DNA from 4 places in the Sedimentitalea todarodis genome. Region 1 is predicted to be linked to each of the others. Evidence: riboswitches for the same ligand, from Rfam matches in the RefSeq annotation. Region 1 holds a riboswitch; each other region holds the start of a gene.
What was found. A riboswitch is a leader RNA that binds a small molecule or an ion and turns the genes downstream of it on or off. The one in region 1 is predicted to bind cobalamin.
Positions count from the first base shown of each region.

Region 1 (7,307 bases):
GATGCGAGCGCTGACACTGGCGGCACTCGCCCCGCGCCCCGGCGAGCGACTTTGGGATATTGGCGGCGGCAGCGGCTCGGTTGCCATCGAGTGGCTGTTGAGCCATCCCAGCCTGAGCGCAACAACCATTGATCCCAATCCGGACCGAATCGCGCGTATCCGGCGCAATGCCGATCAATTGGGTGTTGACCGTCTGGACATCGTGAAAGGACATGCGCCCGCTGCATTGCGGGGTCTGCCACCTCCTGATGCTGTGTTCATCGGCGGCGGGGTATCGGCCGACATGCTGACATGGCTGGGCGCAAACCTGCCGGGCGGAACCCGGCTGGTGGCCAATGCCGTCACGTTGGAAAGCGAGGCATTGCTGGCGGATGCACAGGAGAAACGCGGCGGCAATTTGTTGCGCATCGAACTGGCGCAGGCCGAGCCGTTGGGGAGCAAGCGCGGCTGGAAAGCGGCTTATCCCGTGGTGCAGTGGAGCGTCATGCTATGATCGTCGCCGGTTTCGGATTTCGCGCACAGGCCAGTTGCGCCAGCCTGCAATCGGCGCTGGAAAGCGCCACGCCGGATCGTGTCATCGGCGCGGTCGCGGCCCCTGCGGACAAGGCCGGGGCACCGTGCCTCTCACAATTTGCGACGGACAGAAACCTGCCTGTGCGTGCGATTTCAATCGCGGCACTGCAGGCCGTCTCCACCGCAACACAATCCGCTCAGAGCCAGGCACATCGCGGAACCGGAAGCGTTGCCGAGGCCGTAGCCCTCGCCGCCGCCGGACCGGGTGCCCGGCTGCTGGTGCACCGTCATATTTCGCAGGACCGCCTGGCCACCTGCGCCATCGCAATCGGGAAAGAGACATGACCGTACATTTCATCGGCGCCGGACCGGGTGCTGCCGACCTGCTGACCCTGCGTGGGCGCGATATCATCGCCGCCTGCCCTGTCTGCCTTTATGCCGGGTCGTTGGTGCCAGAAGAGATTCTCGGGCACTGCCCGCCGGATGCCCGCGTGATCAACACTGCCTCGATGGATCTTGACGCGATCATCGCCGAGTGTCGGGCCGCAGAGGACTCGGGGCAGGATGTCGCGCGGCTACATTCCGGCGATTTGTCGGTCTGGTCCGCCATGGGTGAGCAGATGCGCCGCTTGCGCGCCGAGGGAATTGCCGTCAGCGTGACCCCCGGCGTGCCGTCCTTTGCCGCCGCCGCCGCAACGCTGGGCACCGAGCTGACCCTGCCGGGACTGGCGCAATCGGTGGTTCTGACGCGGACGCCGGGGCGGGCCTCCTCGATGCCGCCGGGCGAAACGCTGAGCAATTTCGCGGCCACCGGGGCAACGCTGGCGATTCACCTGTCGATTGGCAATCTGGACCGCGTGATCGCGGACCTGATGCCAGGCTACGGGGCCGATTGTCCGGTGGCGGTAGTCTATCGTGCCAGTTGGCCGGACGAAAAGATCATCCGCGCGACATTGGGCACGTTGAAGGCGGCGATGGATGAAGATATCTCGCGCACGGCGCTGATCCTTGTGGGCCCGGCGCTGGCAGGTGAAGGGTTTTCCGAAAGCTGCCTGTATTCAAAAGATTACGACCGCCGCTATCGCCCGCAAAGCGCCGATAGCCCGTGGTCAAGCTGGAGCCATGGCGATGATTAACCCCCCCGGCCTGCTGATTTCCGCACCGTCCTCGGGCACGGGCAAGACCACGGTCATGTTGGGGCTGCTGCGCGCCCTCGCCGAGGATGGCCTGGCCGTGCAGCCGTTCAAGAGTGGCCCGGATTACATCGATCCGGCCTTTCACCGGGCGGCCGCCGGACGTGCCTCGTTCAACATGGACAGTTGGGCGATGAGCGCACCGCTGCTGGATGCGGTGGCGACACAGGCACAAGGCGCGGATATCGTGATAGCCGAAGGCTCCATGGGCCTGTTTGACGGGGTCGCAAAACCGGGCGAGATCGGGCACGGTTCGAGCGCCGAAACCGCGCTGCGCATGGGCTGGCCGGTCGTTCTTGTGCTGGATGTCGGCGGTCAGGCGCAATCGGCAGCAGCGACGGCGCTTGGGTTTCGCACATACAACCCCGATCTGCCCTTTGCCGGCGTGATACTGAACCGTGTTGCCAGCCCCCGGCACGAGCGGCTGACCCGGTTGGGGATGGACAAGGCCGGTCTGCCGGTACTGGGCGTCTTGCCGCGACGGGGAGATCTGACATTGCCCGAGCGGCACCTCGGTCTGATCCAGGCCGTGGAGCATCCGGACCTGGAAAACGCAATTGCCGGGTATGCCGCCTTCTTGCGAGAGCATGTGGACCTTGCGGCAATCCGGGCGGCGGCCTCCTCGCGCCCGGATGGGCCCTCGTCGGCCGCGCTGCCGCGCCCCCCGGCGCAACGGATCGCCTTGGCGCAGGATGCTGCGTTTTCCTTTACCTATCCGCATCTGTTGGAAGGCTGGCGCGCTGCTGGGGCCGAGATCCTCCCGTTCTCGCCGCTGGCCGATGAACCACCCGCGCCGGATGCGGATCTGGTCTGGTTGCCGGGTGGCTATCCGGAGTTGCATGCCGGGCAAATCGCGGCAGCGAACCGGTTCCTCCACGGGCTGCGGAGCCACGCGGAAAGCCGCCCGGTCCATGGTGAGTGCGGCGGCTATATGGCCTTGGGTGAGGCCTTGATCGACAAGGATGGCAACCGGCACCGGATGGCGGGGCTTCTCGGGCTGGTGACCTCATATGAAAAGCGGAGATTCCACCTTGGTTATCGCAAGGCGACGCTGACGGCAGCAATGCCCGGTTTTGCCGCCGGGTCCACCCTGCGCGGGCACGAGTTCCACTACTCCACCATCCTCGACCAACCCGATACACCGCTCGCCGATGTGCGGGATGCCGAAGGCGCAACAGTCGCCGAGACCGGTTCGACACTTGGCAACGTCACCGGAACGTTCTTTCACCTGATCGCCGAGGCCACGGTGTGAGTGGGTTTGTCTCGTTTGTCGGATCGGGTCCGGGAGATCCGGAATTGATGACCCTGAAGGCCGTGGATCGGATGAAGCAGGCTGATGCGATCCTGTTCGACGACCTGTCCTCTGGTCCGATCCTGTCCCATGCCCGTCCGGGGGCCGATCTGGTCGGCGTCGGCAAGCGCGCGGGCCGACCTTCGCCAAAGCAGGATCACGTGAGTCGCCTGCTGGTGGACTATGCCTCGGACGGTGCGCGGGTGGTGCGCCTGAAATCCGGCGATGGCGGCATGTTCGGACGCCTCGAAGAAGAACTGGTCGCGCTGCGCGCGGCAGGCATCCCCTTTGAAATCATTCCCGGCGTTCCCTCCGCCTGCGCGGCGGCGGCGGCGGCTGGCATTCCGCTCACCCGGCGGCTGACTGCGCGGCGGGTGCAATTCGTCACCGGCCATGATGTCGCGGGACAGTTACCAGAAGACCTCAACATGGCGGCACTGGCGGATGATCAGGCCACCACCGTTGTGTTCATGGGCAAACGGACCTTTCCCAAGCTGGCGGGTATGTTGATGGAACATGGTCTGCCCGCCGATACCCCTGCCCTGCTGGCCGAGGCGGTCGGAACGCCGGAACAGGCCCTGCATCGCGGCACCATAGCCACATTGGCGGACCGGCTAGCGAAGGAAAGCGGCACGGCACCTGCGCTGATCCTGTACGGGCCGCTGTCAGAGATCTGAATGCCGGATTTGGACTTGACGCAAGACGCCTCCGTCACCCATGAAGGAATGTACGGTGCCCATGCTCGCAAGGCTTGGGATAATAGGGAACAGGGTGAAATTCCCGGACTGCCCCCGCAACTGTAACAGGGGAGTATGCGTTCACGTAACCACTGGCTTGATGCCGGGAAGGAACAACGCATGCGACGATCCGAAAGTCAGGAAACCTGCCGTGATGGAACCGATCGAGCGATGACCAAACACACCCGCCGGGGTTGGCGGAAAAGGAGATTGAAACATGCATATCGAACCCGGAGTAGTCCACGGCGCCAAGATGATTCTGGCCGTAGGAACGGCGGCAGCGGCCGCTGGCTATTCGCTGAAGCTGATTGCCAGCGAACTGAAGAGCCGCTCTGTCCTCTCACTTGTGGCGCGCAGCGCAATCGCGACGGCTGCGGTATTGATCTTTTTTGAATTGTTGCCGCACTTTCCCGTCGGCATTTCCGAAGTGCACTTCATCCTCGGCACGACCTTGCTGTTGATTCTGGGGATTGCACCGGCGGCGATCGGATTGGCGGCCGGACTGGCGATACAGGGCATGGTCTTTGCTCCGACCGACATGCCGATGTATTTCGTCAACATCACCACCCTGTTGGTGCCCCTGTTCGCCATCGGTGCCCTCGCGCGCAAGGCACTGCCGCAGAACGTGGCCTATGTTGATCTGAAATACATGGACGTGTTCAAACTGTCGGTGGCCTATCAGGGCGGCGTTGTCGCCTGGGTCGCGTTCTGGGCGTTCTATGGTCAGGGTGTGGGTGCCGAAACCTTTGCCGCAGTCACCAGCTTTGGCATGGCCTACATGATGGTTGTGCTGATCGAGCCGCTGGTCGATCTCGCGGTTCTCGCCGGTGCCAAATCCATCAAGGGTTTGCGCGGGTCCGGTCTGGTTACAGACCGCCTGCATAACGCCGCATAAATCAACTGACATCTGGGGAAAGGCCTCGTCCGATTGCGGGACGGGGCCTTTTGTTTGCCATGCAAGAGTTGTTGCTGATCGGGATCGGGACCGGAAACCCGGATCATGTCACCCGGCAGGGTGCCGGTGCGATCCGCCGTGCGGACCTGATCCTCATCCCACGTAAAGGGGCCGGGAAATCAGACCTTGCCGGCTTGCGGGAAACGATCATCAATGCGGTTACTGATACGCCGCCCCGACTGTCCTATTTCGACATCCCCCAACGGCGCGATGACGATGGCTATTTGCGTGGGGTCGATGCCTGGCACGATGCGATCGCGGCCCGGTGGCAGGCGGCGATCGGGACCAGTCCGGAAGCCAAGGTGGTGGCGCTGTTGGTCTGGGGCGATCCGTCGCTTTACGACAGTTCCCTGCGCATCGCCGCACGGCTCGACCCCCAACCACGCACCCGGGTCATTCCCGGCATCACGGCGTTGCAGGCGCTGACAGCGGCGCATGCGATCCCGGTGAACGAGATCGGAGCACCTTTGGTCGTGACCACCGGTCGGCAGTTGCGCAAGAACGGCTGGCCGCAGGGGGTTGAGACAGCCGTGATCATGCTGGATGGGGAATGCTCTTTCGGTACCCTCGACGCCGCAGAATTTGACATCTGGTGGGGGGCATATGTGGGGATGGACGAAGAACTCCTGATAAGCGGCGCATTGGATCAGGTCGCCGATCAAATCCGCACCACGCGCGCGCAGGCCCGCGCCGAACATGGATGGATCATGGACATCTACCTGCTACGCCGCCGGAACTAGCGCGCGACCGCCAATATCCTCTCCACATCCAGATGCGCCTCGATATGGTCGGCAAGCGCGTCCAGCGTCGCCTCGATGCCCGAGTCATATGAGTTGCCCGCGCTCTCGGCATCGAGGCTGGACAGAAATGCCGTGCGGAAACCGTCATGGCGGAAAAGCCCGTGCAGATAGCTGCCCATGATCCGGCCTGTGCTGCTGATCGCCCCTTCGTCATCGCCGTTGATGCGGGCAAAGGGGCGGACACAATCTGGCCCAGCTGTCTGACCAATGTGGATTTCATAGCCGTCGAACATCTGCCCCGACGCTACATGTTCCGCATGAACACGTGTCAGGCGTTTCGCCGGTTCCATCACCGTTGTCACATCCAGCAAGCCCAATCCCGGGGTTTCCCCCGCCGGACCCTCGATACCCTGCGGATCGTGCACCGTTTGCCCGAGCATCTGGTAGCCCCCACAAATGCCAAGCACATGCCCCCCGCGTCGCACATGGGCGGCGACGTCTATGTCCCAGCCTTGCGCGCGCAGAAAGGCGAGATCGCCCCGTGTGGATTTGCTCCCCGGCAGGATCACCAGATCTGCATCCCCGCGGATCGGCTGGCCGGCGCGCAGCATGGTCAGGGTCAGGCCGGGTTCTTGTGCAAGCGGATCGAGATCGTCAAAATTGGCGATACGCGACAGGCAGAGGCAGACCACGTGAAACGCCCCCCCATGCGAGGCCGAAGTGATATCCAGTGCATCTTCGGCAGGCAGTTTCCAGGCATCGGGAAACCACGGCAGAACGCCAAATCCCGGCCAGCGTGTGCGCTGTTCGATCAGGGCATAGCCATCGTCAAACAGGCTGGGATCGCCGCGAAACTTATTGATCAGAAATCCGGCAACCGTGCCCTCATCCTGCTCTGACAGCACCGCCTGCGTGCCGACCATCTGCGCGATGACCCCGCCCCGGTCGATATCTCCGGCCAAGATTACCGGAACATCGGCGGCAATCGCAAACCCCATGTTGGCAATGTCGCCCTGACGCAGATTGACTTCCGCAGGGCTTCCTGCGCCTTCGACGATGACAAGATCATGCGCAGACCTGAGCCGCGCAAAGCTTTCGAGCACCGCCTGCATCAATGACGGTTTCAATCCCGCGTAATCCCGTGCACGGACGGTCGTTCGGTGTTGACCCTGCACCACCACATGCGCCCCGACATCGGTTTCAGGCTTGAGCAGAACCGGGTTCATGTCTGTATGCGGCTCCAGCCCGCAGGCCAGCGCCTGCAACGCCTGTGCGCGCCCGATTTCGCCGCCATCCACCGTGACGGCGGCATTGTTGGACATGTTCTGCGGCTTGAACGGTGCAACCGACATCCCCCGCCGCCGGGCCGCCCGGCACAACCCCGCAACCAACATGGATTTCCCGACGTTGGAGCCAGTGCCCTGTATCATCAGCGCAGGCATGGAGCGTCAGAACTCCACGCCGGCCTGTGCCTTGATACCATCGCGGAACGGGTGTTTGACCAGTGTCATTTCGGTCACCAGATCGGCGGCCTCGATCAGTTCGGGCTTGGCGTTGCGTCCGGTCAGAACAACGTGTGTCATCGCGGGTTTCTCGGTCAGCAGGAATTCGACCACCTCGTCGATGTCCAGATAACCATAGCGCAGGGCGATGTTGATTTCGTCGAGCAGGACAAAGGTGATCTCGGGGTTGCGAATCAGGTCCTTTGCCTTCGCCCATCCCGCCTGTGCCGCCGCGATATCGCGTTCGCGATCCTGGGTTTCCCAGGTAAAGCCCTCACCCGAAATCACGAAGGTGCATTCGTCGGAGAACCTGTCGCGCAGGAAGTCGGCCTCGCCGGTTTTCCAGTTTCCCTTGATGAACTGCACCACCGCGCAG
Region 1 is NZ_JASMWN010000016.1:64,376-71,682, forward strand. Features, by position in the region: gene cbiE (precorrin-6y C5,15-methyltransferase (decarboxylating) subunit CbiE) at 1-493, shown strand, start outside; gene QO231_RS17860 (cobalamin biosynthesis protein) at 490-858, shown strand; gene cobM (precorrin-4 C(11)-methyltransferase) at 855-1,649, shown strand; gene QO231_RS17870 (cobyrinate a,c-diamide synthase) at 1,636-2,958, shown strand; gene cobA (uroporphyrinogen-III C-methyltransferase) at 2,955-3,674, shown strand; cobalamin riboswitch at 3,713-3,902, shown strand; gene QO231_RS17880 (energy-coupling factor ABC transporter permease) at 3,952-4,629, shown strand; gene cobF (precorrin-6A synthase (deacetylating)) at 4,689-5,429, shown strand; gene QO231_RS17890 (cobyric acid synthase) at 5,426-6,871, opposite strand; gene cobO (cob(I)yrinic acid a,c-diamide adenosyltransferase) at 6,878-7,307, opposite strand, start outside.

Region 2 (7,307 bases), on a different contig from region 1:
CCCGACAGGGCCAGCCCCGCGCCGCAACAGGCGGCTACAACCGCCCGCGCAAAACGGTAGTTCCAGACAATGCCTTCGTCGATCCTGTCGACCGGATAATCCGCGCCGAACATCTTGTTGGCCAGCACCTGCGCCACCACATCCCAGGGAATCGGGGTTTCGCCAAGCGCTGTGCCAGCCATCAACGCAATCAGCAGCACGGGCGGTGCAATCACCGCCCAGTGCCAAGCTCTGCCTGATACGGACCGGCTCACCTGCCGGTCAATCACGGTCATTTCAAATCATACCCTGCCAATGCATCCGCCACCTGATCGAGCGCATAGATTGCGCGGACGGTCGGGCTCATGGCGTGGGCATCGATGGTGATGATACGCCCTTTTTTCACGGCAGCCATTTCGCGTGCCACCGGATCGTTCATCAGGAATTCGCGCTTTTTCTCGATGTCGTCGGCCGGGAACCGGCGGCGGTCCATTTCGGCGATCACGATAAAAGTCGGGTCCGCCTTGGCCAGCGTTTCCCAGCCCACGCTTGGCCACTCCTCGTCCGAAGTCACGACGTTTTCGACGCCCAGCTTGTCCATCATGTAGGCCGGCACACCCTTTTGCCCGGCGACGAATGGATTGGTATCAATTTCGGCCGAAGAGAACCAGAACAGGCCAGATGTGCCGTCGGGCAGGCTCAGTCCGCTTGCCTTTTCGATCGCCTTGGATTCGCTTGCTTTCAAATCTTCGATCAGTGCGGCGCCTCTGTCCTGCACGTCGTAGATCTCGGAAAGCTGGGCGATCGATTTGTACAGCTGGTCGGTCGAAAACAGCTCTGACCGTGTCCCATCCAGCCCCACGAGGTTGTCCTTTTTCTCGCATTCGGTGGGCATGACATAGGTTGGTACGCCGACGTCATGAAACATCTCGCGGGTGCCAACGATGCCTTCCGGGCCCACATGCCATTCGTACATCACTGTCACGAGGTCGGGCTTCTTGTTGACCACACTCTCAAAGCTGGGATCGTTGTCGGCCAGCCGCTCGATGCCGTCATTCAATTCCTCGAATTGGGGCAGGACCGGGTTGAACCATACCGCTGTACCAGAAACCGTGTCGCCCAGCCCGAGCAGGTAGAGCAGTTCGGTCGTGGATTGACCCAAGGCCACCGTATTTTCCGGGGGCCCCTCGAATGTCAGGGTGTGGCCACAATTGGCGATTGTCAGCGGATAGCTGGTCTGCTGCGCTGTGACAGCAGTAGACGTCAGGACCAGCGCCATCACCCCGGGCGCAATCAAGTGTTTCGTCATCAAATGGCTCCTGTGCCATTGGTGGGCTAAGGCATGGGGCAAGATCGAAAGACAAGGAAAGCGGATAATCCCGCCCGATGACAACCACGATCCACCCCGGACATCCCCGCCCGGTTACAGTGTGCGTCGGTAGGTCTCCTGACTCGCGGCTCAGCGCCTTGTTCCACCTTCCCGGGTTGTCATGGCCCAGTGGTTACTTCAGAACGTGGCTCGCCGCTCACAGTTGCGGGGGCAGTTACGTTTCACGCGCTTGGGGCGCGCTGCGAATTCCCTATTATTTTCTAAAGAAAACCGACGACCCTTGATAGAAGGAAATATTCTGCGATGCAAGATCAACGCCATTCGAGTGTTGCCAGAAATCGGGTTGCTTTCCGGAGGTGGTTTGATGGGATGTTCTGGCGTCAGCTATGCGAGCTGCGAAACGTGAGGAACTCCTCAGCGAATTGGATTAAGTTGAAAAAATAGCAAAATGACGAACGAATTGGACCGATTCTGACCGGTTTGCGAACGAGTGCAAGTGACGCCGAGGAGGACCACCGACTGGTGCAGGCTTTCGATGAATTCAGCCTTTGGGGTCAGCGCGGTGCGGTTAATATGTGACCCGGAAAAATGGGTCTAATCCCTGAGTCACCTGATCGCTTCTCGGACCGGACCTACGCAACAATCGCCAAGATCCATTTAGCGGAGACGGCCCCGCGAGGTGATCGGGGCCGTCTCTTCAATCCGAGAATTGCGCATCAGGTATACATGATCAAAGAGGTTGGTGACGACACAGCAGTGATTGGGAATGATCTGTAACCGCTCGCCGATTTCAGGGCGATGCGCGCAAGCTGACAGATCAACGATGCCGTGCTCCTCGGACAGTGCTGTGATTACGGCCTCCGGATAGGTCGTGATGTGCCCATGCCCCTCCGCACCACAAAGATCGGCGGCCAATGCCTTGGAACCACTGTCCAGAATGGCACGATCCGGCGTTGGGCGGCTGACAACTGTCGCAAGCACGGTCAGGGCGCAGCGATCCAATGCGCCATGCCCCCAGGCCACCTGCATCCGATCCCCATAGATATAGGTTCCCGGCCGGTACTCGTTCGCCGCGGGGATTTCGGCGGCGCGCATCAGGTCCGGGGTTCCCCCAATGGAAACCCGTTCGGGTGGAAGGCCCGCCGCCGTCAGTGCGTCAATGGCGTCTGTTAGCCAAGTCTGCACATGCTGTGTCTTGCCCTGAGGTGGATAGCTCATCAAGCCAGCAAAGGTCAGGCCGGGGGCGGCGTCAATGACTGTTGCCAGATCAACAGCCTCGTGGGCCGTTTGCACCCCGCAACGCCCCGCGCCGGTGTCACATTCGACCAGGACGGCCAACGGATGCGAGGGATCTGTGAAACGTGCTGCATAGCCAGCAATGGTTGGCGCATTGTCCGCTGTCACGCAGAGTGTAGTGCGCTGGTGCAGCGCATGAAGCCGATCCAGTTTGGTCCGACCCAGGATGTTGTAGGGCAGGAAGACATCATCCATCCCGCCATCCGCCATCGCTTCGGCTTCGCCCAGCTTCTGAGCGGTGATCCCCACGGCGCCCAGATCCTGTTGCAACCTGGCAAAGCGCGGCAGTTTGTGGGTCTTGACGTGTGGTCGCAAGATCAGACCGTGTGCATTGGCATAGTCTTGTGCGGCCTTCAGGTTGGCATCGACCTTGTCGAGGTCGATCAAAACGGAAGGCGTGTCTACGTCATTGATATCCATGTCGGACCCTTATCTGATGGCATCTAGAAACGGCAGGTTGCCCGCTGACAGCCCGGCATCGACGGCGAGGGTGGTGCCGGTGATGCCCGATGCCAGATCCGAGGCCAGAAACAGAACCGCATTTGTCACTTCCTCAGGGGTCACGATACGGCCCATGGGATAGATGCTTTGCAGCTTGTCCAAAATCGTGGGGTCCGCCGCAAGCCGGTGTTCCCACGCTCCGGTCCGGATGGAGGCGGGCGCAACGGCGTTGGAGCGAATACCGTTGGGTGCCTCTTCGACTGCAAGGGCGCGCATCCAGGCCATCGTCGCGGCCTTGGCCGCCGAATAGACGGGATTGCCAAAATGACTTGATGCATTGCAGGACGAGATGAACACAAAGGCACGATTACCAGCCGCATCGCGCATCGCCGGCAGCAACGCATGTGTCAGCAATGCCACGCCGTTGAAATTACAATCCATTTCGTCGTCGATTCCCGCCGCCGTTGTCATGGCCAGGGTCTCCTGACGGGTCCAACCGGCGTTCGACACGACCACATGAGGCGTTCCGTTGGCCAGTATCTCCTGTGCGCGGCCAGCGATCTGGGCCTTGTCGCGCAGATCAAAGAAATGGCTTTCGGCGATATGCGGCGCGGCAAGTTCAGCCCCGACGACATCACAGGCGACGACCTGTGCACCTGCGGCGGCAAACCCTTTGGTCAAGGCACTTCCGACACCGCCTCCGGCCCCGGTGATGACAACACGAACCTCGTTAAATCGGATCATGGCAAATGCCTTCTTGAATTTCCGGTGGGTTTGGGGATGGTCCTTGCGAAGCCAGCAAAGGAGTGGATTTCATGTCAAAAGAGTTTTTCGGTTCCGCACAGGTCCCATTGTCTCCGGCCGTTCGGGCGGGCGATTTCGTCTTCGTTTCCGGGCAAGTCCCGATGGTCGACGGCAAGAAAGCCGAAGGCGGTGTCGCGGCGGAAACCCGTGCCGTTCTCGACAATATCGGGGCCGTTCTGAAAATGGCAGGGTGCGACATGTCGGATGTGATCAAGACGACCGTGTGGCTGCGCGACCGCGACGATTTTGCCGCGTTCAACGAAGCATATGGCGCGTATTTTCCGACCAACCCGCCGGCCCGCTCCACCGCGGAATCGCGGTTGATGATCGATATTGCGGTGGAAATCGAAGCCATCGCCTATAAACCACTCTGAACAGGATCGGGGCGCCGGTAGACCGGCGTCTTGATGCCTTCCATCCGTGCCTTGAGTTGCAAGGCCAGGAACCTGGAATAAAAGCGGGACAGCGCCAGGTTGCCGCCATGAAACCAGAGATTTTCGGCGACCGTGGGTTTCCACATATTGCGCAACTCGCCTTGCCAGGGGCCGGGGTCTCCTCTTACGCCGGACCCAAGCCCCCAACATGGGCCGATGGCGGAGGCGACTTCGGGCGACACGATACCGGCAACGATCTCATTCATTGACTGATACCCAATGCAGGCAACAACCACGTCGGCCGTCACCTCCTGCCCATCGCCCAGACGCAGCCCATCGGGCGTCAGCGCCACGACGTCCGCTCCCGAGATGACCTTGATCTCTCCGTTTGCGATCAGGTCTGACGCACCCACGTCGATGTAATAGCCGGATGCGGTGCGCAGCGCTTTCATCATCAGCCCGCTGTCATCCTCGCCGAAATCAAAGTCAAACCCCGCAGCGGCCAGACGGTCATAAAACGCCGCGTCGCGCTTGCGTATGTCCTGATAAAGAGCCCGCTGCTGATCGGGAAACAGGGCAAATGGAACCGAAGCTGCCAGCATATCCGCGACATCGACAGTGATACCTCGTGCAACGGCGTCCTCGGAATAGATTTCGAAACCCAGGTCCATCAGGGTTTCCGATCGCACGACAATGCTGGGGCTGCGCTGCAACATGGTCACATCCGCGCCTGCCTCCCACAGGTCGACGCAAACGTCATGCGCGGAACTGGCAGCACCGATCACCGCACAGGTTTTTCCGGCAAAGGCCTCTCCGGATTGGTAGGCGCTGGAATGGATCAACGTCCCGGCAAACTCCTCGCCGCCGGGAATGTCGATTTCGCGTGGCGGGCCATAGGCCCCGGTGGCAAAAACCAACTGCGCGGGGCGGAGCGTCACCGGTTTTCCGTCGCGCGTCACCTCGACGGTCCAGAGTCCGTTCTCCGCGTCAAAACTGGCCTTGTCACAGCTTGTCGACTGCCAGATTTCCAGCTCAAAGATGTTCGCGTAGGCCTCCAGCCAATCGCCCAGCTTGTCCTTTGGCGTGAAGACGGGCCAATTTTCGGGAAACTCCAGATAGGGCAAGTGATCATACCAGACGGGATCATGCAGGACGAGGCTGCGATACCGGTTGCGCCAGCTGTCTCCTGCGCGGGCGTTTTTCTCGACGATCAATGCGGGCACACCCAGCTGTCGCAGACGCGCCCCGAGCGCAATCCCGCCCTGTCCGCCACCAACGATCAGCACATAGGGCTGATCCTCGTGTCCCATGCGGCGGGTTTCCTCGTGTCGCAATTCGGACCACGTGCGCCGGTGTGGATCGGCCCGATGGGTCAACCCCTTGTTGCGCGTTCGCCCGCGCGGCTCTTCATGTCCGTGCAGATCGTCCAGCGCGGTCATCAGGATATGGCATTTGCCGTCGACAAGGGTGAGCCGCCCCTTGCAGACACCCGCCGCCGTTTCAAAGGTGATCCACGACGAAACCGTGTTGCCCGCGATCTCGGCCTGACCGGAAACGCGCCACGCACGGGGGGCCACATGCGATAGCGTCTCGCTCAACATCTCGACGATCTCGGGGCGACCCTCCATCGTTTTTATGTTCCACGTAAAGGCAAGCAGATCGCGCCAATAGCACTCGTCGTGGAACAAGTCGGCAACGCCAGACACATCCCGGTATGACAGTGCCCGATCGAATGCCGCGATCCAATCGCCAAGCTGCGGTGTGTCGGTCATGCAAAGCCTCTTCTGGTCATGTCATTCCCCCAACGGCTCAAGCCCGGCGCCGGGGCGCTCGCTGACAAGGTTGAATTTGATCCGCCGCAAGTTTTCACGCGCTTCCGGCCCCATGGCATACCCCGTGGCTGCCGCCAGCAGGTCGATGATCGTCAAAAAGGCAAAGCGCGAGGCCGACGGGGTGAGGGCATCCGGGTATTCAGATATCCGCGTGGTCAGCGCAATCTCCGCAGCGTTGGCGAGGTCGCTGTCAGGCGCGGTGATGGCAATGCTGGTGACGCCATAGTGGCGTGCGAGATCGATGCAATCCAGAATTTCACGCGCCCGACCGGTTGCAGATATGGCGACAAAGACATCATCGGATCGCAAGGTCGAAATCGACATTCGCGCCAGATAGGGGTCCTTGCACGCAATCACGGACACGCCATAGCGAAACAGCCGGACCTGAACTTCCTCTGCCAGGGTTGACGAACTGCCACCAAGCCCCAAAACGATAACGCGCCGGGCCCTGGCGATCGCCGCCCCGGCGGTGTTCAACCGGGCGGGGTTCAATTGCACTTCGACCTCGCGCAGCGCCTTGCGGGCTTCGTTGAAAACGGATCCCCAGAATGGCGGCACAGAGTCACTGTCGGCGATCACCGGGGTCTCGCCCACGGTCAGAAACAGTTCTCCCACAACCAGACTGCGCGCCAGACGCAGCTTGAAGTCGCGCACGCCGACGCAGCCCACTGACCGACAGAACCGGGTGACGGTGGGTTCGCTAACGCCGGCCTTTTGTGCGATTTTCGCATTTGACGCTGCAACAGCTGCGTTGACATCCGACAGCACCGCGTCAGCGACCTGCCGCTCGGCCTGACTCAGGCCGGCATACCTGTCTTTGATCTGGGCAATGATATCGCGCCCCATGTTCGGCTTTTCGTCTTCGGACGAGGGGTCTCGCAGCTTGGTCATCGGCGGTCAGATTTCTCCATGAGGCACCCTCTTTCCGGTGCCGTTTGCCCGATCCGACTTCGCAGCGAATCTCGATCTTGTAAGAAAGTTACAAGCAGAAACTTCATCTTTCCAGCTATTTTATGGGACTACCTCGTGATCGTTCAAAAACATTGACAGGTAAGAAAGTTTGTTTCAACCTGTTTGCAGCAATGCGGGTAGAGCCCGATTGCTGCTGCCCGGCATTGGTTGATCGGCAACCAGCCCAGTACGGAGCTTCACAGGTGACGGTCAAACTGGCGATCTCGAACGCAGGCAAGCGGTATGGTAGCTTTGAGGCCCTGCTGAATTGCAGCTTTGATGTACCGGCAAATACCATTG
Region 2 is NZ_JASMWN010000022.1:76,608-83,914, reverse strand. Features, by position in the region: gene QO231_RS21230 (FecCD family ABC transporter permease) at 1-275, opposite strand, end outside; gene QO231_RS21225 (ABC transporter substrate-binding protein) at 272-1,288, opposite strand; cobalamin riboswitch at 1,400-1,599, opposite strand; gene QO231_RS21220 (D-TA family PLP-dependent enzyme) at 1,967-3,025, opposite strand; gene QO231_RS21215 (SDR family NAD(P)-dependent oxidoreductase) at 3,035-3,790, opposite strand; gene QO231_RS21210 (RidA family protein) at 3,862-4,224, shown strand; gene QO231_RS21205 (NAD(P)/FAD-dependent oxidoreductase) at 4,209-5,996, opposite strand; gene QO231_RS21200 (MurR/RpiR family transcriptional regulator) at 6,018-6,947, opposite strand; gene QO231_RS21195 (ABC transporter ATP-binding protein) at 7,211-7,307, shown strand, end outside.
Region 2: linked by a shared signal. The riboswitch ahead of QO231_RS21225 (ABC transporter substrate-binding protein) and the one ahead of QO231_RS17880 (energy-coupling factor ABC transporter permease) in region 1 are both predicted to bind cobalamin.

Region 3 (7,307 bases), on a different contig from region 1:
ATCTTTGGAATACACTTCAGATTGGCGGCCAAAAGGCCCGCCGCTGTCACGGGACAATCAGTGAACTAAAAAAGTCTGACTTGGGTGCCGACTTCCGCCAGATCGAACAACTCTGCGATATGCTCGTTGTACAGCCCAATGCACCCATTGGAAGACTGACGCCCGATCTTGCGTGTGTCGCCGGTCCCGTGGACACGGTAATATTGCCAGGAAAGATAGAGCGCGTGTGTGCCGAGAGGGTTGTCCGGGCCCGGTGGCCAGTAGTCAGGCCATTCAGGATTACGCTCCTTCATCGAAGGTGTCGGTCTCCAACTCGGACCTTCTACTTTTTGAACGACCCTTGTGTATCCCCGCCGGGTCAACTCTTCTGATTGAGGCACGCTCGACGGGTAGAGCTTGTAAATACTTTCGTCCTCAGACCAGAACTGAACGGCTCTTGAATTGATGTCGCAGAGGATCGCCCCATGCTCGAGATTATCAAAGTGGTCTTGCCATGGCTGAGCGCTGAAGGACGAGATATTCCTGCGTACCGCCGTTCCGGTCGGTTGCTCCACAGACTGGGCCTTTACCAAGGCCGGAAGTCCGATGACGGCGGCGGCTGTTGTTGACAGAAACTGCCTGCGGTTTTTAATTATTCTGCTCACAGCTTTCCTCCATTTTTTTGAGTCGTAAGACCTCTAGTAGCTAGAGGGTCAAGCGATCCGGGAATGACATTTTTGTGAAGCGATTTAGAGAAAGCGACGGGTTGAAGCCCGATACTCTTCAAATTCAGAACCGTACAGGTCCTTTAGCCACGGCTCTTCTGCGAATGGCGCGGCAATCAAAACAAGGATGGCCGCTGTTCCTACAATGAGAGCCGAGGGTGAAGACGTAAGGATCATCCATCCACCGACGATTGCCATATCCGCCATGTATTGAGGGTTTCGAGAGTAGCGATACATGCCGGTAGTCTTCAACGTGCCTTTAGCTCCACCAGTTTGCGCTATCCCGAAATGAGCGACTTCAGTCCAGACGACAAAATTGCCAAACAGAATGAGAGGTATCCCAACCCCGAACCGGAGCCAGTTGGGAAACGCCAAAATGCCCCACCCCAAGACGCCAAGCACAATGAATACGCCAAACAACGAAAACGTTGGCACCCAGACCAGAATTGGAGTGATCGCCGTGTAACGTTGGGGCGGCCAGATACGGCGCTTTGGGGAAACAATTGACCAAAGGATCGAAGCCAGTGTTGCTGCAGCAATTCCTAGACCAGAAAGAACAAGCGTAGTTTCCATCATGCTTTTGTCTGCTCGTGTCCATAGAGTTGTGCGCTCTCATGAGCATTCTCCAAGTCTTCGAATTCGAGCGTGGAGTGCCGGATGCCGAACTCTTCGGCGAGACGCGCCTTTATGGCAGCTTTGATCCCTTCGCCGGATGAGCCATCGATGGTCACTATATGGCAATCCAGCGCCGCCTCGTTCTCTTGCATCTGCCAAAGATGAACGTGGTGGACGTCATGGACCCCGTCGACGTCTCTGATTGCGGCAACAATTGCGTCATTGTCGAGGTCAGGTGGACTTCCCAGCATCAGGATGCGAATGGGTCCGCCGATTTCAGTTAGAGCGAGGTAAAGGATGTAGAGCGCGATGCCGATCGTGATCGCCGGATCGACCCACCACATATTATAGAGCAGGATGAGCGAGCCGCCGATGATCACCGCAACAGAGGCCAGTGCGTCTGACAGATTGTGCAGGAAAAGCGCCCGGATGTTCACGCTGCCCTTTTGCATCGAATACGTCAGCAGCGCTGTCAGCGTGTCGACGACCAGCGCCACTGAGCCCAGGATCACCACAGTCCAACCGGCCACTTCGGTCGGTTCGATCATGCGCATCCCGCCCTCGTAAATGAGATAGATACCGACGAGGATGAGGGTGGTGTAGTTGATCAAGGCAGCCACAACTTCAATCCGGCCATAGCCAAAAGTCATGCGCTTGTCGGCGGGTCTTCGGGATATCTTTCGGGCTGCGAACGCGATTACCAGAGACGCCATGTCTGAGAAGTTGTGCAGTGCATCCGCTATGAGAGCGAGGCTGCCAGAGAGGATGCCGCCCACAATCTGTACAACCGTCAGAAGTGCGTTGGCCCAGATAGCGATGGAGACACGGCGGTCGCCTGACGCGGGATCAATATGCGCGTGGCCGTGATCATGAGGCATGACGCGATTCCTCGTGTCTATGATTAGGCAATGCCAAGCCAGGGATCTGCGGCACACTACCTGATCTGATCCGGCGCACGCGGGCGTTCATCCAATGGCGTATGATATGGCGATACAATATGCCCTTTACGAAGCTGAATGACTGCTGATGAGCGGCGTAGAAGTTGTCGGGCGCGTCGAAAGTACCAAAGTCCTGGGCAATACCGGTCTCTTGGATGTAGGTATCGCCCCCCGTCCACTCCACTGGCGGCGCCTGCAGGCAGTCGGTCCCTGCCCCGTAACCGCAGAGACTGTGTGAATCGGCAAATTTGGATTGCAGCGCTGATAGAAACTCCGCATCCAGAATGAATCCTTCGAGGTTTGCCCAACCCGTCTCCGTCTCCACCTCAACCCAAGAGTGGACGATCTCATTGGGTGCAAGAGGATAGACGAGCTCTGGCACAACACCCCGTTGCAGCTCTTTGTGGATCGTGAACCCGTGAAGGCGGCACTGCACACTTACCGCGCGCAACAGGGCCATGAGAAGCGTGCCCTTGGTGTTGCATTGACCAAAACCGTCAGCGAGCACCTCGGCGGCCGAGATGTGGTCAGCGCGGTTGTACCCAAAGGCAATTTCATTGCGGACGAAATCGTAGACAGCGCCGATCCGGTCATGTTGAGAAAGGGCTTTCCACCCTCGGTCCTCGATCAATTGTGCAATCGACGGGTGGTCGAAGTTCAGGATTGGGGTTGTTGCCAACAGCCGATCATTCGCGCTCATTTTATATCTCCTCGAATCGTCTACGTGAAGATGTAATTGCTACAGTCACTATAGATTCAAGATCCAAATTTCATTTTAGTTTAGCACACGCTGTCACAAATCTGATGCTTAAGACCCGCATCTTCGCTGCAAACTCATCCCTCTTTTCAGGAGCAAAACTATGAAGACGTTAACAGCGGTATCCGCCCTTGCCATCGCGGTATCAGGCATGGCGACAGCACAAGACCTGCCGCAGGCAGAAAATGATTGGTTCGTATCCGGCCAAGAGCGTCTGGCCGAAGAGTTGGCAAAACTGCCCAATACCAACAGAGCCGTCAACATCATTTTGATGATCTCTGACGGCAACGGCGTTGGTACAAACTACGCATCGCGTCTGTTTGCAGGCCAGCAAGAGGGCGGCTTTGGTGATGAGTATGTTCAACCCCAGGAGGCCTTTCCAAACCTCGCTCTGGTCAAGACCTACAACGTTAATGCCCAGACGCCGGACAGCGCTGGAACAGGCACGGCCATGATGGCCGGGATCAAGACCAAGGCTGGCATCATCGGTGTGAATGAAAACGTGAACCGCGGCGACTGTTCGACGCTGCCGGGCAATACCGTTGCCTCCATGAACGAACTTATGAGTGAGATGGGAAAAGAAACCGGCATTGTCTCCACAGCGCGCATCACACATGCAACGCCGGCCTCGGCCTATGCAAAGACAGTGGACCGCAATTTCGAGGCGTCAGTGCCTGAAGGTTGCGACACCCAGACTGACATTGCGACGCAGCTGATCGAGGCCATGCGTTCCGGGATGATCGACGTCGCCATGGGCGGCGGCATGCGCAACTTTCATGGTGACGAAGGCGGGCGCCGCGAAGACGGGGTCAATCTGATGGACGTAGCCCAAAGCGAACTAGGCGCTCATTTGGCGACCGATCAGGCGTCTTTCGAAAACACCCCTTTGGATGGGACCCCGATCCTCGGGTTGTTTGAAAGCAGCCACATGATGTACGAAGCTGACCGCGAAGACGAACCCAGCCTGGCCGACATGACCGGTGCGGCCATCCAGGCGCTTCAGGCAAAATCGGGGGACAATGGCTTCTTTCTTCAGGTCGAAGCGGGTCGCGTGGACCATGCCAACCACGGCGGCAACCTTGCACGCGCGGTACGTGACCAAAAGGCGTTCTCCGACGCCGTCGCGATCGCTGATGAACTGACGGACGATGCCGACACCCTGATCATCGTGACGGCTGATCATGAACATGCACTTGCCTTCAATGGTTATTGCGGGCGTGGGTCGGACATCCTTGGCCTGTGCATGGGCATCGACGGCGAAGGCGTGGCGCATACCGGAGAGCCCGAATTGGGAGCCGACAATAAGCCGTTCACCGTCGCAGGCTACCTGAACGGTGCGGGATCGGTTCTGACCGAACAAGCGGATGGTTCTTTCTTTGGTACGCGACCGGTGCTCACCGAAGAGGCCGCGACAGACCTGGACTATTTGCAGCAGGCGGTGGTTCCCAAGTCCTCCGAAACCCATTCGGGTGAGGATGTCGCCGCCTATGCCAAAGGCCCGTGGGCACACCTTGTCGATGGCACAATTGAACAGAACATGATTTTTCACATCATGAACTATGCCGCGACGGCCGAATAATCTGATTTGGTCTGATCACGACATCCCCAAGAGTTCCGCTCTTGGGGATGTTTTGCTTTTTCGGATGGAGACCAGGGAGATCCGTCCTGGGCTTAGTTTTTCTCGGAAAGTTGAAGAGATGAGTTGATGTAACTAGCTGTTTGATGGAGTAGTTTTGTGTTATTTCGCATCATACTTGGGCTAAATTTGGTTGCCACAGCGACTACACACCAACTGCATTCTACAAACCATCTTGACTCGGGCAGGCCGAGGATATCAGGTGCTCGGACTTGGTCCCAAAGCCGATTTGCGGCGGCGGGGTAAATGGGAACGCGGTAGGGACATCAAGTCCTGTCCTGATCCGAGACTGCCCACGCAACTGTGAGCGTTAGCTGCATTCCGAATACCACTGGAGAGATCCGGGAAGGTGGAATTGCCGCGATGAAGCGCGAGTCAGGAAACCTGCCAGGTACACTGTGACGCCTCTAGGGAGGCATCTTGCACGATGGGTGCAGAAAGGACGAACTAATGCATATTGAACCTGGCGTCGTGGACGGCGCAAAACTCGTACTGGGAACCGCGACTGGCGTTGCCTCAGTTGGAATTGTCGCCAAGCTCGCTGTTGATCACGTGAAGCAGAACGGTAACATCTTAGCTTTGGTCGGACGCTCCGCTGCGGCAAGCGCGATGGTGCTCGGATTCTTTGAATTTCTGCCGCATCCACCTGTTGGAGTGTCAGAAGTACATCTGATACTTGGGACCACACTTTTCCTGATCCTCGGCACAGTTCCAACAGCTATTGGTCTGATCTTTGGTCTTGTCGCGCAAAGCTTCCTGTTTTCACCCACAGACATTCCGCAGTTGGGAATGAACCTGACCACGCTCATTCTGCCAGTTTTGGCGATGGCGGCATTGGCTCAACGAATTATACCGGCCGACACCCCTTACACTGAAGTAACCTATGGCCAAGCCGCGAAGCTATCTGCGGTGTTCCAAGGTGGAATTGTCGCATGGGTGGCATTCTGGGTATTCTACGGGCAAGGATTTACAGCAGAGACCTTAGCAAATGCAGGTGCATTCGCCTCAGTCTACATCATCGTTGTATTGCTTGAACCTATCATTGACCTTGGTGCTCTGGCTTTGGCAAAGACATTCCGGAGGTTCGAGAACACAGGCCTTCCGCACGCCCGGCTCTATCAACCTGCTTAAGGTAATTAGTAACCAAGTACGACCGACCATTGTCGTTTTACACACCGTTTTGGAATGCGAGCAATTGGCGCGACTACGCGCCGATTGCATCATGGTCGGTCAGACACTCCGAATGATCGCGCAAGACTTCGAGAACCTTACAGTCCGCCGTATTCCCCCCGCTGCATTCATGAATCATGCGCTTCAGCTCTGTGCGCAGCGCTTTCAGCCGATCCATCCTTAATTCTACCTGCTTGAGTTGCCGCCGGGCGATGGAATCCGCCTCATGGCAGGAGCGGTCGGGATTATCACTGAGATCAAGAAGCTCGCGGATCGCTTCAAGGGGAAACCCCAACTGACGTGCGTGCCGGATAAAGGACAGCCGATCGACTTCATCATCGCCGTAACGCCTTTGTCCGCCTTCTGTGCGACCCGGTTCGGGCATCAAACCGATCTGCTCATAGTACCGGATGGTCTGAACCTTTGTTCCGGTCTTCTTTCCCAAACTGCCAATCGTAAGCATGTAACCTCCATATCTATAGTGTTGGTAGCTATAGCTATTGGCATGCACAAGCCACTGGTCTGTTCACGGGTCCGTGACAAACCGCCTCTGTGCCAAGAAACAGCTTGAACCTCTAGCAGCTAGAACATTTAGAACGCACGAAAAATGGGCGGAATCGGGCGCAAAACGACCAATGAGATTATCTGCGTTACAAAAAGTGCTTTGGGGACTCGCTGCGATCGCGATCGTGGGGTTCGTCTGGCTGCAAGTTTCTACCAGAGTCGAACAGCGCGCTTATGAGCCCGCGTTCCGGGCGGATTTCGAACTGACCGATCATAATGGGATGGTCCAAACAGACGAATATCTCGCAGGGCGCTGGATGCTCGTTTTCTTTGGCTTTGCGAATTGCCCCGACGTGTGCCCCACAACTCTGGCGGAGGTAGCCGCTGTGATGGACGGGCTCGGCTCCGATGCGACACAAGTCCAGCCGCTTTTTTTCTCGATTGATCCAGAACGCGACACGCCGCAAGCGCTTGCTGAGTTTATCCCATATTTTGACGCAAACATCATCGGACTGACAGGCACCGCTGATCAAATTGAGAGAACGTCCAAGACATTTCGCATCTACTACGAAAAGATTGAGGAAGCCGCTTCGCCCGACGGATACACGATGGGGCATTCGTCTCAGCTGTTTCTCTTTGATCCGCAAGGCGGATATGTCGGTGCCTGGACATATGGCACGCCGGCAGAGGAGATCCTTGCCGATCTGAAGGCGCGGATGTCGATATGAGCCGGGTGATGTCAAAAGAGACGGCTTTGACCGCCGCGTGGATCGTCGCTTTGGGGAGTTCCTTGGCCGTGCTCTATATCGGTGAGGTTCTGGGGCAGGCTCCGTGCAATCTGTGCTGGTTTCAGCGTGCGTTTATGTTCCCTCTGGCCGTCCTTCTGGGCCTTGGTCTGTGGTTCGAGGATCATCGGGTCGGTCGCTACGGCGTTGCGCTTGCCCTCGGTGGCGCTGCTATCGCGCTTTGGCATCTTGGTCTCT
Region 3 is NZ_JASMWN010000024.1:27,293-34,599, forward strand. Features, by position in the region: gene QO231_RS21755 (L,D-transpeptidase) at 66-587, opposite strand; gene QO231_RS21760 (methyltransferase family protein) at 729-1,280, opposite strand; gene QO231_RS21765 (cation diffusion facilitator family transporter) at 1,277-2,197, opposite strand; gene QO231_RS21770 (transglutaminase-like domain-containing protein) at 2,187-2,957, opposite strand; gene QO231_RS21775 (alkaline phosphatase) at 3,118-4,593, shown strand; cobalamin riboswitch at 4,847-5,056, shown strand; gene QO231_RS21780 (energy-coupling factor ABC transporter permease) at 5,101-5,781, shown strand; gene QO231_RS21785 (MerR family transcriptional regulator) at 5,855-6,283, opposite strand; gene QO231_RS21790 (SCO family protein) at 6,456-7,052, shown strand; gene QO231_RS21795 (disulfide bond formation protein B) at 7,049-7,307, shown strand, end outside.
Region 3: linked by a shared signal. The riboswitch ahead of QO231_RS21780 (energy-coupling factor ABC transporter permease) and the one ahead of QO231_RS17880 (energy-coupling factor ABC transporter permease) in region 1 are both predicted to bind cobalamin.

Region 4 (7,307 bases), on a different contig from region 1:
GCTTTCCATGTTCGTCCGGTGAGCCGTCATCACGGCTCCCCAAATTTGGATGAGTAAGAGCACACGAATGAATTGATTTTGGCGCCCGCAATCGGAAGGGAACTCACATTGGTTTCGACTGGTCGGGCCCTTTGGAAGGACAAAATATGGTCGGCCTGAACCGCGACATCAACTATCTACCGCCAGAAGAAATCGCCATTCTCCTTAATGTGTCCGAGGATGTTTTGGCCCCCCTTCTCGATCGGAGGTCCCAGCGTCCCCTCTGGTCGGGCGACGACCTGCTTGAGGTTGTCGAGGTCGACCCAGCAAGGCTGCAAGAGCTTGACGAAATGGGCCTGTTGAACTTTGGGAACCCATTGGTCACGCAGGCGCCGCAGCCATTGCCATTACCCGAAGAAATCACTCCTCCGATTGCTCGTCCTTCGATCCCAGCCCACCCGGCACCATTAACGGAAGTCTTGTCTGGCCTATCGCAGCTCTTTTCTGGCCTTTCGACGATGTCAGCGATGGAGGCCCGTGATGAACCGGCGGCCAAACGGCGAGGCGGGCTTCCGCCTCTTGCTGAAGGTCAACACCGGAGCCTTTCGGATGCGAAGGTCAGTCTCCACGAACTGCGATCCGGTTGGATGCACCGACCACCCACGACGCCGGGCGATGCGCCGGGCCCTTACGGGCATCATACCTATTGGGTCGAAGTCATTCCGCCCTGCTATTGTCTCTACGTCTGGATTTTGAAGGGTCGGCAGGTCGGTGGACGGGAAGTAGGCGCTTCTGCGCTAGCTGCCGGAGCGACCGGCATGGGCATTTCACTGCGCCCGGCCCCTGCCTCGGTCGACAAGGTGGTGGAAGACATCCATCACGCCAACACGATCTTCGCGCCGTCGGGGTTTCAATTTTGTCTATGCGGTGTGCGCGTGCTCGATCCGACTGAAATGAATTCGTCGCAGGGCGACCCAAACCTTGCCGACACGCTCTTCACCAACACCGGAGTCATCTACAGCAAGGACGATACAGAACCCAAGAAGATCCGGCCGTTCCAATGGTTGTTCGATGGTTTTCAGTACGATGCGACCCTCGACTTCAAGCGGCGCTGTGTTCACATATTCTATGCCTCCGACGTTCAGCGTTCGCCCCAGAAACCTGACGATCAAAACGGCAAGGTACTCGGCGTGGGCGGTCCACTGGAGACGCACCGCCGGGACAAGCGCATGACCCCTGTGGGCATTGTTGAGGGGGGTGGCGATACCATCGCCCACGAGATCGGTCATGGCCTGGGACTTCTTCATCCTGACAGAGACATATCGAAAGAGCCGCTGCGGCCCGGAGAACCGCGGCACGATCCCAACAATGCGACGGACCGCAACAACTTGTTGCTGAAGGCACCGACGGGCGAGGACCTCAATAGCTATCAGGCCGAGTTCCTGAAGCTATCCATTTCCGCAAACGGGCTCTCGCTGGGTTGTCCGGGAAGCTGAAGAAATTGCTCAGTTATACTCGGAGTCTTTGACTTGCCGAATTTGGCGACTTGACGTTGAGGCTTGGAACGATTCGGGTAAGCCAATGATCCGGAACAACTTTCTTTCCCCAGCGGAACGCCTCAAACTTGAGTGCTGCGTGCGCATTCAGCGCGAGGACCATGGCGTCGCGCGGAGGGCGAATGCGATCCTGCTGCTCGACGATGGCGAGAATTGCGTGCAGATCGCGAAATTTCTGTACTTGGACGACGACACCATTCGCAGTTGGTACAAGTCTTATCGGGACGGTGGCTGGGAAGCGCTTGCCCTTGATGGCTGGAAGGGCGGCAAGTCTCGCATGACCTCTGATCAGGAAACCGTGCTATGCGACTGGCTGCAGGCTCGCTTCTGCCGATCGACAGCTGAGATCAGGACCTACATCGCTGCAGAGTTTGGTCTGGATTCTTCACATTCCGGCGGGAGTGGGGTTGAGGCACCGTGCCGCGAAATTTGACTGCGCGCCCACTCTACCGAATGCTGCGGAATCTCCGAACGGCAGCTTTGTCGGCAATTTGCGATTGGCGAAGGGCCTGCTCATTCTGTGCTTGCCGCTGGCCGTAGATCCTGCAATTGCTTGTTCCGTCGGTTTCCTCCGGGAATGAAAAGGGAATCCGTTCCGGCCTTGGCCGGGAAACGGAACTGCCCCCGCAACTGTAGGCGGCGAGCGCCTCTCGATATGCCACTGGGTGAGTTCCGGGAAGGCGAGAGGTGTCGCGACCCGCCAGTCAGGAGACCTGCCGACGCGAGTGAAACCACGATCGGACGGGGTGTGCCGGGGCGGGAAACCTGTCGCGTCCCGTATGATCGCACACTGTTTCGCGTTTTGTCCCTGCCGGTCCCATCTGACGGGAAAGAACGGATGAAACAGACACTGATCACGGCCACCCTGCTGGCCAGCGCCGCGCTGCCCCTGCATGCGCAAGAAACAACCTACCCCCTGAACCTGACGAATTGCGGCGTGGAGATGTCCTTCGACACCGCCCCGGGCAGTGCCGTGACCATCGGCCAGTCCGCGACCGAGATCCTCTATTCCCTCGGCCTTGCGCCCAAGGTCTCGGGCACCTCCGTCTGGTTCAATCCGGTCCTGCCGGAGTTCGCGGAGGTGAACGAGGGGATCGAGCGGATGGCCGACAATGATCCCAGCTTCGAAAGCGTGGTCGCGAAGAAGCCGGGGCTGGTCGCCGTGCAATATGAATGGCACGTGGGCGAAAGCGGGATCGTGGGCACCCGCGAGATGTTCCGTGACGTTGGCGTTCCGACATACATCATGCCCGCCGATTGCGACACCAAGGACAATTCCACCGGCGGGGACGGCACGCGCGTGGGCGCCTTCGACACCGCCTCGGTTTACAAGGGCATCCGCGAGCTTGCGGCGATCTTCGACGTGCAGTCGGCCGGCGAGGGTCTGGTCGCGGAACTGGAGGCATCCGAACGCGATGCTATCGCGCGTGCGGAAGGCCTCGATCTGCCGGGCGATCTGACGGCCGTCTTCTGGTTCTCTTCCGCAGATCTGGAGATTGACCCCTATGTGGCCGGGCGGCTCGGCGCGCCGGGGTACATGATGTCGAATCTCGGGATCGAGAACATCATCGAGTCCGACGAGGAATGGCCGACGGTCGGGTGGGAGAGCATCGCCCGCGCGGATCCAGACATCATCGTCATCGCCTACATGGACCGCCGCCGCTTCCCGGCGGACGACGTGGAGAAGAAACTCGCGTTCCTGCGCACCGATCCCGTGACAAGCCAAATGACGGCCGTGCAGGAGCGGCGGATCGTGCAGATGGACGCCCACGCCATGAGCGCGACGATGCGGTCGATCTACGGGCTGGGAACCCTGTCGCAGGCGCTCTCGGAGATGTCCTTCGAATGACAATGGTGGCCGCGCCTGCACGCGTCGCACGGGGGCGCGGCCTCTGGCTTGCTCCCCTCGTTCTCGGGCTCGCCATCCTGGCCGGCACAGCAATCGGGGAGACCCGGCTGCCCTTCGCCACGGTGCTGCGGACGCTCGCGAACCACCTGTGGGAGGCGGGTTATCCGGTGGACGGGATAGAGGCGGGGATCATCTGGAGCTATCGCCTCCCCCGCGCCGTCGTGGCGGCTTGTTGCGGGGCGGGGCTGGCGTTGACCGGGGTGGTGCTTCAGGCGCTTCTGCGCAACCCGCTTGCCGATCCCTACCTGATGGGCCTTTCTGCGGGTGCCTCGACCGGGGCGGTCCTCGTCACGGTCGCGGGCGTGGGGGGCGGCGCGATCTCAATGTCGTTTGGCGCACTGACCGGGGCGCTGCTGGCCTTTGGATGCGTCGCGGCGCTTGCCCGTGCGGTCAGCGGCGGCGCGGGGGGAGGGCGCGCCACCCAGGCCGCGGCCGCGATCATCCTCGCCGGGATCGCCGGGTCGCAGATGTTCAACGCCCTGACGGCCTTCACCATCGCCCGCTCCGCCAATGCCGAGCAGGCGCGGGGCATCATGTTCTGGCTGATGGGCAACCTGTCGGGCATCCGGTGGGAGGATGTCGGTGCCTGCGCCCTCGTTTCCCTTGCAGGCGTGAGCCTTTGCCTGTGGCACCGACGTGCGCTCGACGCGTTCACATTCGGCGCCGATAGCGCAGCCTCCCTCGGAATCAACGTACCGGCGCTGCGCGGCACGCTCGTCACCGCCACGGCGATCATGGTCGGCGTGCTGGTTTCGAAGGTTGGCGCAATTGGCTTCGTCGGGCTGGTCGTCCCCCACGCCATGCGGTTCCTCGTCGGGACACGTCACGATCAGCTGGTGCCGGCCTCGGCGCTTGCGGGGGCGGTGTTCCTCGTGGCCGCCGACGTGATCAGCCGCGTCCTCGTGCCTGGACAGGTCTTGCCCATCGGCGTGGTCACGGCGCTGGTGGGCGCGCCGACCTTCGCGCTGATCCTTGTGCGAGGCGCGCGGAGATGAAGGTGGAGGTCCGCGACCTCTGCGCACGCGTCCATGGCACGCCGCTCCTGTCGGACGTGTCGTTCCGCCTCCACGAACGCGAGCTTTTCGGCCTTGTGGGCCCCAACGGCTCGGGCAAGTCGACCCTCATGCGATGCTTGGCAGGATTGCGCCGCCCGTCATCGGGGCGCGTCCTGGCCGACGGCGAGGATCTTGCCTGGATGCCCCTCCGCACACGTGCGCAGCGCATCGCCCTCGTCGAGCAGCAAGCCGACACGACCGACCGGCTGACCGTCCGCGACGCAGTGGAACTCGGGCGCACACCGTACCTCTCGCCCCTGCGTGGCTGGGGGGTGGCCGACGACATGGCGGTCGGGGACGCCCTCGGGGCGGTTGAAATGGCGGGCTTTGCCACGCGCCACTGGCATACCCTGTCAGGCGGCGAGCAGCAGCGCGTCCACATCGCTCGCGCGCTGGCGCAATCGCCGGACCTGCTGCTGCTGGACGAGCCGACGAACCACCTCGATATCCGCCACCAGCTTTCGCTTTTGGCACTGGTGCGAGATCTTCGGATCACGCGCGTCGTGGCCCTGCACGACTTGAATCAGGCGATGGAATGTGACCGCATCGGGGTGCTGCACGGAGGCAGGCTCGTCGCGACAGGCTCCCCCCAAGACGTGCTCGACGAAGCTCTCCTTGCCGAAGTCTTTGGCGTCACGGCGACGCGCCATCGGGCCCCAGATGGATCGCCGCGCCTTCATTTTTCCCATGCCCTATGAAGGATTGTCCATGCGCCTCAGGGAGTGGGCAAAACTTGGGGGTCTGGTCGTGCTAGGATCGGTTCTTTGCGAGGAGAACTTCCATGGATGTCCGAATAACTGTCGAGACCACCTTCGAAAACGGAAGGAAACGCTCCCATCAACTCGGCCATTTCTCACGCCCGTTCCGGCAAGCCCAACCCGAAAGCTTCGGACTCCTGCTTGAGGATGCCAGGACGCTGCTCCGGCAACTGCAGCAAGCGATGCTGCTCGATCAGATCGAGGAGATATCGGAAGCAGGCCGGAGCTGCCCCGCCTGCAATAAGGTGAGGGCCATTCATGATTACCGGCCTCGGGTTCTCGACACGCTTTTCGGTCGATTTCGCGTGCGAGTGCCGCGTATTCGCGGCTGTGGCTGTACCGCCAAACCGGAAGCTATCTCGGGTGGACCACATACCCTGCTCGGACACTTATTCCCGGATCGAGCAACCCCGGAATTGCGCCGCCTTCAAGCCGAACTTGGGTCGCGCCACTCATTTCGGGAAGCCGCACGGATCATGGAGACGTTTCTGCCTTGCGCGACGCAGATGAACACCACGGTACGCAATCGGCTGGGCAGAATTGCCAAAGAACTTAGTGATCGTGAACAATCGGTCCCTGCTGTGGATGACGGAGCGCATATTCGATGCCGGCCAGAATATCAAAAGCGGCACCTCGATCTTGTGGTTGGGAAGATCGAAAGCCCAGATATGAGCCGCCGCTTCGGCCTCGCGCAACAAGCCGTTCGGTCTCCGGCCAATGAACTCCGGCAGGATCTATGCGCGCTAGGATGGGACGACCATCGCCCCGTCACCGTCATTTCCGACGGGGAACCCGCGCTTTCCAATCTGGTGCGGCGCGCCGTTCGGGGGCCGGTCCGTCACATCCTCGACTGGTGGCATATCTCAATGCGAGTTCAACATGTTGCGAACGCCGTCAACGGGCTTTTGCAGGCGGAGAATTTTCCGGGGATGCCGGAACTCTTCAAACGCCCATCGGAAACATTGCGATGGTGCCTGTGGCATGGGAAAATCATGACAGCTGGTACACGTCTTCAGTGCCTGATGATCGATTGCTCCAGGCTCTCCAAAGAAGACACCATGGTGCGCGCGGCTGCAGCACGCGTCTGGGCGCGTTGTCGCGAACTGTACACTTATCTGGCAAATAACTGGGATGCACTCACCAACTACGGCTGGTGGCACCGCAACGGTTTTCCGATTTCATCCTCCCGTGCCGAAGGCTGTGTCGACGATATCGGAAACGCTCGTATGGGAAAACGTCGAAGGATGCGATGGTCTCCGAAAGGCGCGCACCGCGTGGCCGTCACCAGAGCTGCCGTTCTTGACGGGCGATTGACTGTCGCTCACAGGAAACTGGCCGCCTGACCACCAGGTTTTGCCCACTCCCGTCTTATGATCGCTCAGAACTGCATGTTCAGTGCGAAGAAGATCTGCCATTTCGGCTGCCCGTCCCCTTCGTGAGCGACGCTGTATTGCGGCTCGACAAACATGTTGTAGACGGTGTCATTGGCCTGGATCACCTTGCCGAGCCGCAAACCAAGCGGGATGTTGTAATCCCCGTTGTCCAGGTCGAACGTCCAAGCAGGTGCGCTGCCGGTATACCAGCCCTGGCCGAGCTGGTAGAAGCCAAAAGGCTGAAGGGCGGCGAGCTTCACCCGTTCACGTCCGTTCGTGTCGCCGATGCCATTTCGATAGGTCAGCAGGTAGCCATACTGAAACTTCGAACTGGTTGCGTTGAAATAGACGTTTGCGAAACCAACCTGCCACTGCTCGTTTCCCAATCGGTCATCCTGCGCCGTGGGTGCCACGATTTCGGGGCCGATGCCAAAGCTGACCGCCGGGTTGCCGGTGTCGAACAGATAGGCGGCAAAGACATCGATATCTCCCAGATCGGTGACATCGCTCATATTCGTGCCGACAGGCAAGGTGCTGACCGGCACAGACAGGCGCATCAGCCAGTTGCTGTCCCCGAGTGAAAACGGCTTGGCATAACGCAGGATGAACTGATTGGCGTCTTTGTCGCTGTCACCGGTCAATTCGCCGATATAGTAGTTCTGGATGTTAAAGGCGGT
Region 4 is NZ_JASMWN010000014.1:87,988-95,294, forward strand. Features, by position in the region: gene QO231_RS16615 (hypothetical protein) at 147-1,475, shown strand; gene QO231_RS16620 (helix-turn-helix domain-containing protein) at 1,561-1,968, shown strand; cobalamin riboswitch at 2,081-2,270, shown strand; gene QO231_RS16625 (ABC transporter substrate-binding protein) at 2,374-3,384, shown strand; gene QO231_RS16630 (FecCD family ABC transporter permease) at 3,387-4,439, shown strand; gene QO231_RS16635 (ABC transporter ATP-binding protein) at 4,436-5,197, shown strand; gene QO231_RS16640 (ISKra4 family transposase) at 5,281-6,600, shown strand; gene QO231_RS16645 (hypothetical protein) at 6,636-7,307, opposite strand, start outside.
Region 4: linked by a shared signal. The riboswitch ahead of QO231_RS16625 (ABC transporter substrate-binding protein) and the one ahead of QO231_RS17880 (energy-coupling factor ABC transporter permease) in region 1 are both predicted to bind cobalamin.